DNA from 3 places in the Streptomyces sp. NPDC051567 genome. Region 2 is predicted to be linked to each of the others. Evidence: riboswitches for the same ligand, from Rfam matches in the RefSeq annotation. Region 2 holds a riboswitch; each other region holds the start of a gene.
The links. A riboswitch is a leader RNA that binds a small molecule or an ion and turns the genes downstream of it on or off. The one in region 2 is predicted to bind cobalamin.
Positions count from the first base shown of each region.

Region 1: another riboswitch for cobalamin. It lies ahead of ACIA5F_RS24065 (DUF4430 domain-containing protein); the one in region 2 lies ahead of ACIA5F_RS14555 (prenyltransferase/squalene oxidase repeat-containing protein).
Region 3: another riboswitch for cobalamin. It lies ahead of metE (5-methyltetrahydropteroyltriglutamate--homocysteine S-methyltransferase); the one in region 2 lies ahead of ACIA5F_RS14555 (prenyltransferase/squalene oxidase repeat-containing protein).

Region 1 is NZ_JBITDK010000025.1:54,693-57,910, forward strand. It holds gene ACIA5F_RS24060 (ATP-binding cassette domain-containing protein) at 1-605, opposite strand, end outside; gene ACIA5F_RS24065 (DUF4430 domain-containing protein) at 716-1,204, opposite strand; cobalamin riboswitch at 1,246-1,381, opposite strand; gene ACIA5F_RS24070 (4'-phosphopantetheinyl transferase family protein) at 1,468-2,178, opposite strand; gene ACIA5F_RS24075 (MFS transporter) at 2,188-3,218, opposite strand, start outside.
Region 2 is NZ_JBITDK010000010.1:186,300-189,517, reverse strand. It holds gene ACIA5F_RS14560 (hypothetical protein) at 1-845, opposite strand, end outside; cobalamin riboswitch at 958-1,036, opposite strand; cobalamin riboswitch at 1,143-1,280, shown strand; gene ACIA5F_RS14555 (prenyltransferase/squalene oxidase repeat-containing protein) at 1,402-3,218, shown strand, end outside.
Region 3 is NZ_JBITDK010000004.1:249,599-252,816, forward strand. It holds gene ACIA5F_RS07055 (enoyl-CoA hydratase/isomerase family protein) at 30-1,100, opposite strand; partial or broken gene ACIA5F_RS07060 (acyl-CoA dehydrogenase family protein) at 1,097-1,240, opposite strand; cobalamin riboswitch at 1,382-1,608, shown strand; gene metE (5-methyltetrahydropteroyltriglutamate--homocysteine S-methyltransferase) at 1,799-3,218, shown strand, end outside.

The DNA.
Region 1 (3,218 bases), on a different contig from region 2:
AGCCGGTGCTCCGCCAGGAGCACGCTCACCCCGGTGTCGCGGGCCAGCCGGGCCACGGCCGCCATGACCTCCTCGGCCGCCACCGGGTCCAGCGCGGAGGTCGGCTCGTCGAGCACCAGGACCCGGGGGCGCGCGGCCAGCGCCGCGCCGATCGCCACCCGCTGCTGCTCACCGTCGGAGAGCCCGCACAGCGTCCGGTGGCGCAGCCCGGCCAGGCCCAGCAGCTCCAGGACCTCCCCGGCCGCCCTGCCCGCCGGTGCCGGGTCCGCCGCCGACTGCCCCGCCGCGTAGTCCAGTTCGTCCCCGACGGTGTCGGTGACGAAACCGTCGGCCGGGTCCTGGCCCACCACGCCCACCAGCGCGGCCAGTTCCCGCGCCCCGCGCCCCGCGGTGTCCTTGCCGCAGACCGTGACCCGGCCGAACAGCGTGCCGCCGGTGTAGTGCGGGACCAGCCCGTCGACCACGCCCAGCAGGGTCGACTTCCCGGCCCCCGTCACCCCGGACACCAGACAGAACTCCCCCTCCCCGATGGTCAGGTCCACGTTCCGCAGGACCGTCCGGGCGGTGTCGCCGTACCGGACGCTGACGTCGTCGAGTCTGATCAAGGAGAGTCCTCGGTGGGCAGCGGGAAGGGGCCGGCGGACCATGCCCCGCCGCCCCGGGAGCGGCGGGGCGAGGGAGCGGTGGAGTGGGATGGTAGCCGACACCGCCGTACTTAGAACGTCGTCCAGGTGAAGGAGATCTGATCGCCCGTCTTTATCTTGAACTGGCAGCCGCCGACCGGGATCGAGACGCCGTTCACGGAGATGTTCCAGTAGGCGGAGGCGCCGCCGGAGACGTTCTTGACCGTGTCCACGGAGAAGTCGTCGAAGGACGGGTACCAGGTGCCGTCCCAGGTGAAGTGGCGCTGACGGGCCGCGTCGTCGAGGGCGGCCGTCGGGGTGGCGACCGGGGACGGGTACCGGCCGCCGTTGGTGCCGTCGCAGGCGTGGGTGCCACCGGAGGCGGTGGTCACCTCGTGGCCCTTGGTGATCACCAGGCCCTGGAACAGCCTGCCCTCCGGGCCCTGGACGTCGAGCTGCACCAGGACCGGGCTGTTGGTGCGGGGCGCCGTGGTGCGGGCGACGGCCGGGGAGGCGGCGGTCAGGGCCAGGCCGAGGGCGGCGGCGGTGACGGCGGTACGGCGGACGAGCGTGCTGCGCATGGGAAGGGTGCCTTTCTTCGCGCTGTAGTCCGTGACAGGGAAGTGCTGCGGCGTGGCACGTCGGGTGTTCCGGCTCGCGGCCCGCCCGAGGGACGGCCGCACACGGTTGCAGGTCAGCGCCGGATTCCCATCGGCTTCCCCCGGTCGTGCACGCATGAAGTTGTCTGTGAAGTTGTCTGTGCGCGGTCATCATAGGGGCCGGATGCGCGCGGCCCGCCCGCGCGACCGGGGCCGGACCTTCGCGCCCCGGCCCCGTACGGGCGTCACCCGTCCCGGAGCGCCACCGCCGCGCGGTGTCCCTCCGGAACCCGTACGTCCGTCAGCGACCACCCCGGCAGCCGGGCCGGGACCGGGCCCGAACCCACGTACTCGGCCGCCGGGTTCTCCGAGAGTCCGATGCCCAGCCCCTTCAGGTAGGCCTCCTTGCGGGTCCACACCCGGGTGAAGGCGGGTGAGCGCTCCCCGGCGGGCAGCAGCGCCAGTTCGGCCGCCTCCCTCGGGTGCAGCACATCGGCCGTCTCCGCGATGGTGTGCGGCGCCACCAGCTCCTCCACGTCCACGCCGACCGGGGCCGTCGCGAAGGCCAGCAGGCTGATCCCGGTGCAGTGCGAGAGCGAGAAGTGCAGGGCGCCGCCGGGGAGTACGGGCCGTCCGTGCGGCTCGTCGCAGTGCGCGCAGGGCGCCCGTTCCACGGTCACCTCGCGCGGGGCCATGCCCAGGTACGCCCCGAGCAGCCGGCGCAGCGCCACGTGCGCGCAGACGTACGCGTCCCGGTCGGCCGCCCGGACGAACTCGGCCGCGCGGGCGAGTTCCTGGGCGTCCAGGGTGCCGGGGGCGTGCCGGGCCGCGTGGACCCGGTAGCCGGTGGTGTCCACGAGCCACAGCTGCGGGCCCGCGGCCACCACCGCGGCCTCGGCCGGACCGGGGTCCGACAGCCGCTCCGGTACCAGCAACCGCTGGGTGGCGAGTGTCATCGGTGCTCCTCACACGGCCGCGGGGACGGGGCGTTCCACCGGCTCGGACTCCTCGGAGGCGGCCTCCTTCGCCTCTTCGGTCTCCTTCGTCTCCTCCGTCCGCTCCGTCCTCTCGGTCTCCTCCGTCTCCTCTTCTTCGGCCTTCACGGGCTGGCGCAGGGCCATCACTGCGGCCAGCGGTGAGACGAAGGCGATGGCGCCGCAGAGCAGCCAGGTGGTCTGCACCCCGAAGGCCAGCGAGAGGGAGCTGAAGACGGCGATGGAGAGGGGGGCGGTGCCGATGCCGGCGAGGGAGAGGGTGGACATCGCGGCGCCCATCCGCGCCTCGGGGGCCGACTGCTGGTACAGGGTGACGATGGCCGGACCGTTGAGCCCGGACAGCAGGCCCACCCCGGCGGCGACGGCGGTCAGCGAGACCACGGACGGCATCAGGGCCATCACCAGGATGCCCGCGGCGAGACCGGCCCCGGTCACGACCAGCCGGACGAACATGGGGATGCGGTGGGCGAAGGCCGCGCCGACGGCGCTGGAACCGAGGGCGCCGACGCTGAACGCGGCCAGCACCACACCGACGGCGCCGACGCCCCAGCCGCGCTGGGAGACCAGCAGCGGCAGCGCCACCTCGGCGGGCCAGCTGAACGCCATGTCCAGGGAGAGGGCGGCGATGAACATCCAGCGCAGCCGCGGGTGACGGGCCAGCAGCCGGAAACCGTCGCCGGAGCGCTTGACGAGGGAGACCCCGGGCTCGCGCCGCGGCCGGACGAAGCCGTGCGTGACGTGGAGCAGGCAGCCGAACCAGATCGCGCCGGTGACCGCGCCGATCACCATGGCCAGCCACAGCTCCCCGACGGTGATCAGGAAGGCTCCGGCCGGGGCGCCGAGGATGGGGGCGACGCGGAGCACCATGGCGTAGAGGGAGTTGGCGCGGGCCAGCTGGTCGCCCCGGGCGAACATCGGGAGCAGCACCCCGGAGGCCGGTCCGGCCAGCCCGAGCAGGACCCCCTCGATCAGCGCGATCACCACCAGGGGCCACAGCTGCT
Region 2 (3,218 bases):
GCGTTGAGGCCGGAGACGGCCCAGCCGTTGGAGTTCGTGTTCGCGCCGAACATCCCGTTGAGGGCGCCGGTGCCGGCCACCAGCTTGCTCTTGAGGAACGCCTTGGCCTGAACGATGTCCGCGTCGGTGGCGGGCACGCCCGAGACGCACAGGGCCGCCATCGAGGCGCCCGTCATGTCGATGTCGCTCGCCGAGGCCAGCGCGGCCGGGTTGCCCTCGGCCTTGCTGAAGTTCCAGCCGCCGTCGTTGTGCTGGTTGGCGCGGATGCGGGTGGTCATCGAGTCGAGCAGGGCCTGCGGCACGCGCTGCCCGCCGGTCTGCGTCCGGGCCCCGCCCAGGGAGAGGGCCGCGAAGACCGTGCCGTTGTAGTTCCCGGACGGGCCGAAGTACCCCGCCTCGGCGTTCTGCCAGTAGCCGTAGACGTCGGCGACGAGGTTGCGGGAGGCGGAGACGCGGGCCGGGTCGATCCCGGCGGCGTACGCGTTGAGCGCACCGCGCTCGTAGTCGGTGACGACCGGGGTGGCGGAGGGCCAGCCCGCGCCGGACAGCAGGTTCCGGTAGACGGTGCGCGCGTTCTTGGTCGCGTCGCCGCCGGGCGTGACGTCCACCGCGGCGGTGCCCGCGGCGGCGAAGACGCTGAAGGCCCACTCGTTGGAGAGACCGGAGCCCGCGTACGAACCGTCGGCGGCCTGGAGGGACTTGAGGTAGGAGACGCCGTTGGTCTTCGAGGTCGCGATCTGCGCGGGCGAGGAGGTGGCCGCGGCGGGCGGCACGGTGAGCGCGAAAGCGCCGAGGACGGCGGGTATCGCCAGTGCGGCGCGACGGGCGGTACGGGGACGGGACATGGCCTGCTCCTGAGCTGAGGGACGGCCGGACACACCCCGCCGCAGCCGCGGCTCCGGAGGCGGTGGCCGCCGTCCGAACGCGTGGTACGGCTTCCTTCGATCACTGCCGCCTGGGCATTCGGGCTCGGTGAACGGCCCCCTGCCGTTCCCACACCGCTGCGCGTCAGCCCCGGATTCGCACCGGGTTCCCCCACGTGGCAGCCCCGGACGCTACCGGAGGGATCATGGGCGCGCCAGCCTGCCCGCAGGCCCCGGGCCCGTGGCGGCGGGTGGGGTTCCGGCCACCTTGACGCTGTCTTCGGCCGCGTGTTTCACTCCGTCTGATAAGCACTCAACTCCAGGGGAAGCCGGTCTGAATCCGGCGCTGACCCGCAACCGTGTGCCCGTACAGAGTGCGGGCGAGCCGGAATGCCTGGAGTCAGGTCATGCAGCTCATACAGCGAGAGAACGCCGTCGCGGACTACGGCGTGGTCCGACCGGCTCCCCCACGGCATCCGCCGTGCGCGGGGGCCCGATGTGCCACGCTCTGCCCGCCCGGACGACACGAGGGGCCGTGGTGGGTACCGCAGAGCAGACAGTCCGGCGCAGGGGCGGGCGGCGATGGCCGTGCCTCGTAGCGGCGGTACTCCTCACCTTCGGCACGGGCGTTGCCTTCGTCACAGTGACACCGGCCGCCGCCGACCCCCTCGACCCGTGCACGGCGACGCGGGGCGCGGTCGTCGCCGTCGACTTCGGCCCCTTCGGCGGCAAGGTCGAGCGGGGCTGCGACCCGACGCCGACCACCGGCTACGAACTGCTCCACGAGGCCGGGTTCCGCACCACGGGCACCGAGCACGACGGCCCCGCCTTCATCTGCCGCATCGGCTACGGCCCCTTCGCCGCCGGGACGCGGTACCCGACCCCCGACGAGGAGGACTGCGTCCTCACCCCGCAGGCCACGGCCTACTGGTCGTACTGGGTGGCCTCCCCGGGCCAGGCCGACTGGAGCTACAGCCGGTACGGCGCCATGGACCGCGTGCCGAAGGACGGCGACGTCGACGCCTGGGTGTTCGGCGGCACCGATGTGGGCGGGTCGACGGGCAGGCCCTCCTTCACCCCCGACCAGGTGCGCGCGGGCGGCGACGCCCCCGGGCCGGACCCCACGACCAGCCCCACCCCCGGGCCGCCCGTCCCGGGCCGCGAGATCGACGTCCCCGCCGCCGCCCGGTGGCTGACGGGACGGCTCACCGACGGCGAACGCGTCGTCGACGAGGGCGCGGACGCCCCCCACCACTTCCTCACCACCGAGGCCGCCTACGCGCTGGCCGCGGCGGAGGGCGGGAGCCCGGCCCTCGACCGGATCACCGCCTTCCTGGCGGCGGAGACCGACGCGTACGCCTACCCGGCCGGCCCGGACCGGGCACCCGACGCGAACGCCGCCGGCCGCCTCGCGCTGCTCGCCGAGGTCACCGGGGGCGACCCGCGCGCCTTCGGCGGACGCGACCTGATCGGCGACCTGGTGAAGAACGTCTGTCCCGCCGGCCCGGAGAGCGGGTCCACGCCCGGCTGCACCGGCAAGGGCGACTTCCTGGACGCGGGCCACGCGGACGGCCAGGCGCTGGCCCTGCTGGCCGTCCTGCGCGCGGGCGTCACCCCGCCGGCCGAGGCCGTGACCCGGCTGACCCAGCTCCAGTGCGCGGACGGCGGCATCACCTCCCTCCTGATCCGGCCGGGCGAGAACTGTGACCCGGACCCGGCGACCACCGCGCTCGTCTCCCTCGTGCTGCGGCACGCGGGCGGGCAGGACGCGACGGTGTCGAAGGCCCGGAGCTACCTCACGCTGGCCCAGCGCCCCGACGGCGGTTTCCCCGGCTACACGGACGCCACCACGGGCTCCGTCATCGCCACCGCCTACGCGGCCCAGGCCCTGCGGGCCCTCGGCGACACCGTCCGGGCCGACGCGGCCGTCTCCTGGCTCTCCGGGCAGCAGCTCACGGACGGCGGCTTCGGCTTCGAGGAGGGGCTCCCGGACCCGGCCTTCTACCCCACGACCACGGCCGTCCTCGCGGGCCGGGACACCAGCCTGGTCACCCTGACCACGAAGACCCCCGAACCGACCCGGCCGCCCACGACGCCTCCGACGACTCCGCCCACCGACCCGCCGACCACACCCCCGACCGGCCCGCCCACGACGCCTCCCACCACTGCGCCGACCGTCCCGGCCGGTGAGCGTCCCGATCTCGGGCGGGGTGTCACCTACCTCACCGGCCCGGTCCTCAAGCAGGGCCGGTACTACGAGTCCAGCCCGGGTTTCGCCGACTTCGGTCTCACGATCGACGGCGCCTACGCGCTGGCCGCGACCGGCCGCGACGACAACAGGCTGCGCGCCGTCGT
Region 3 (3,218 bases), on a different contig from region 2:
GGGTCAGGCGGTGCGCGCGGTGGTCCGGCTCACCGGGGCGCCTCCTGCGGGGCCTTGGCGGCCAGGGAGAGTTCCCGGTCGCCGAGCGGCGCGAAGTACCGGGCCACGTCCTCGTCCGTCACCTCCGCGAGGGTCGGGGGTGTCCAGCGGGGCGAGCGGTCCTTGTCGACGACCTGGGCGCGGATGCCCTCCACCAGGTCGGGTGAGGACAGGGCCGCGCAGGACACCCGGTACTCCTGTCCGAGCACCGCCTCCAGCGGCCCGAGCGCCGGTACCCGGCGCAGGGCGGCCAGGGTGACCTTCAGGGCGGTGGGCGACCTGGCGAGGATCGTCCCGGCCGCCTCCCGTGCGGCGGGCGCGCCGGTGCCGAGGAGCCGGTCCACGATCTCCTCGACCGTGTCGGCCCCGTAGCAGGGGTCGGCCCATTCGCGGAAGGCGTCCAGCGTCCCCGGCGGCGCCTCGCCGACGAACGCGGGGAGCACCTCGTCCACCGGCGCCGCCGCCAGGGCCGTGCGGAGTTCCGGCAGCCGGTCCGCCGGGACGAAGTGGTCGGCGAGCCCGCACAGCACGGCGTCCGCGGCCCCCACCGCCGTCCCGGTCAGCGCCAGATGGGTGCCGAGCCCGCCGGGGGCGAGCGCCAGCAGGTACGTGCCGCCCACGTCGGGTACGAAGCCGATCCCGGTCTCCGGCATGGCGACCCGGGACCGTTCGGTGACGATCCGTACCCCGCCGTGCGCCGAGACGCCGACCCCGCCGCCCATGACGATGCCGTCCATGAGGGCGACGTACGGTTTCGGGTAGCGGGCGATGCGGGCGTTGAGCCGGTACTCGTCCCGCCAGAACTCCGCCGAGGCGGCGCCGCCCGCGCGGGCGTCCTCGTGGATGGCCCGGATGTCGCCGCCCGCGCACAGGCCGCGTTCCCCGGCCCCGGTGATCAGGACGGCCTCGACCGCCGGGTCGTGTTCCCACGCGTCCAGGGCCCCGGCGATCCGGTGGACCATCTCGTGGGTGAGGGCGTTGAGGGCCCGGGGCCGGTTCAGGGTGATGACGCCGAGGCGGCCCTCGGCCCGGGTCAGGACGGGGGGTTCGTCGCCGGTCACCGGACGGCCCCGGGCAGGGAGCGGGCCACAAGGAGGCGCATGATCTCGTCGGTTCCTTCCAGGATCTGCCGGACCCGCAGGTCACGGACGCTCTTCTCGCTGCCGTACGCGGCCGGGCGGCCGCAACCGGCGTGGGGCTGCCGGAGGCCGGTGAACCGCTCCGCGGGCGGGCCGGACCGCTGCCGCTCCGGCTCCGACTCCGGCTCCGGCTCCGGCCCGTCCGTGTCCCCTCTCACGGTCCGGAATGTGAACAGTACTGTCCGAACGCGGGTGATCCCTCTACTCTGACGGGCACAGCTGGTTCGCCCCGTCCGCCAGGCGGGATGCGTCGTAAGAGGGAACCCGGTGGAAATCCGGGACTGCCCCGCAGCGGTGAGCGGGAACGACCGCCGTCATACGCACTGGGACCGGGAAACGGTCCTGGGAAGCGACGGCCAGTAGGTGTCCGCCGGGAGACCGGCCGGCGTGCCCGCGAGTCCGAAGACCTGCCCGCTGTCCGCGCACGGCCGATCGTGCGCGGATATCCCGGTGACCTCGTGGGCGGGTCGGAGGAAACCCCGGACGGAAGTCCGGGGCGACGCACATCAGGCGGACGACCGCGCCCCGCGCGCGGCAACGGTCCCGTCCGGTCTGCCTCCCCTTCGCGTCCTCGTCCCGTCCCCGGGATCTCCAGGACACATCTCGCGAAGGAGAGTTCCGTGACAGCGAAGTCCGCAGCCGCGGCAGTACGGGCCACCGTGTACGGCTACCCCCGCCAGGGACAGAACCGGGAACTGAAGAAGGCCGTCGAGGGTTACTGGAAGGGCCGCGTCACCGCCGACGCCCTCCGGGAGACCGCGGCGGAGCTGCGCCGGACGAACTGGCGGCAGCTCGCCGACGCGGGCATCACCGAGGTGCCGACCGGCGACTTCTCGTACTACGACCACGTGCTGGACACCAGTGTCATGGTCGGCGCCGTCCCCGCCCGGCACCGTGAGGCCCACGCCGCGGACGCGCTCGACGGCTACTTCGCCATGGCGCGCGGCACCCAGGACGTCGCGCCCCTGGAGATGACCAAGTGGTTCGACACCAACTACCACTACCTGGTCCCCGAACTCGGCCCCGGCACCGTCTTCACGGCCGACTCCTCCCGGCAGGTCGCCGAGCTGGAGGAAGCCCTCGCGCTCGGCCTCGACGCCCGGCCGGTCCTCGTCGGCCCGGTCACCTACCTGCTGCTGGCCAAGCCCGCTCCCGGGGTGGCCGCCGACTTCGAGCCGCTGACCCTGCTGGACCGTCTCCTGCCCGTGTACGCGGAGGTCCTCGCCGACCTGCGGGCCGCCGGCGCCGAGTGGGTGCAGCTCGACGAGCCCGCCCTGGTCCAGGACCGCACCCCGGCCGAACTGAACGCCGCCGCCCGCGCCTACCGCGACCTCGGCGCGCTCACCGACCGGCCCAAGCTGCTGGTCGCCTCCTACTTCGACCGCCTCGGCGAGGCCCTGTCCGTCCTGGCCAAGGCACCCGTCGACGGGCTCGCCCTCGACTTCACCGACCGGGCCGCCAAGAACCTCGACGACCTCGCCGCCGTCGGCGGACTGCGCGGCAAGCGCCTGGTCGCGGGCGTGGTCAACGGCCGCAACATCTGGATCAACGACTACGAGAAGTCCCTCGCCGTCCTCGGCACGCTGCTGGGCCTCGCCGGCCAGGTCGACGTGGCCGCCTCCTGCTCCCTGCTGCACGTCCCGCTGGACGCAGGCGCCGAACGCGACATCGACCCGCAGATCGCCCGCTGGCTCGCCTTCGCCCGGCAGAAGACGACCGAGATCGTCACCCTCGCCAAGGGCCTGGCCCGGGGCACCGACGCCATCACCGCCGAACTCGCCGCCAACCGGGCCGACCTGGCCTCCCGCGCCGGGTCCGCCCTCACCCGCGACCCGGCGGTACGGGCCCGTACCGCCGCGATCACCGACGCCGACGGCCGCCGCTCCCAGCCCTACGCCGAACGGACGCTCGCCCAGCGCGCCCACCTCGGCCTGCCCCTCCTGCCGACCACCACCATCGGTTCGTTCCCCCAGACGGCCGAGTTGCGGACCGCCCGCGCCGACCTGCGCGCCGGACGCCTCGACACCGCCGGGTACGAGG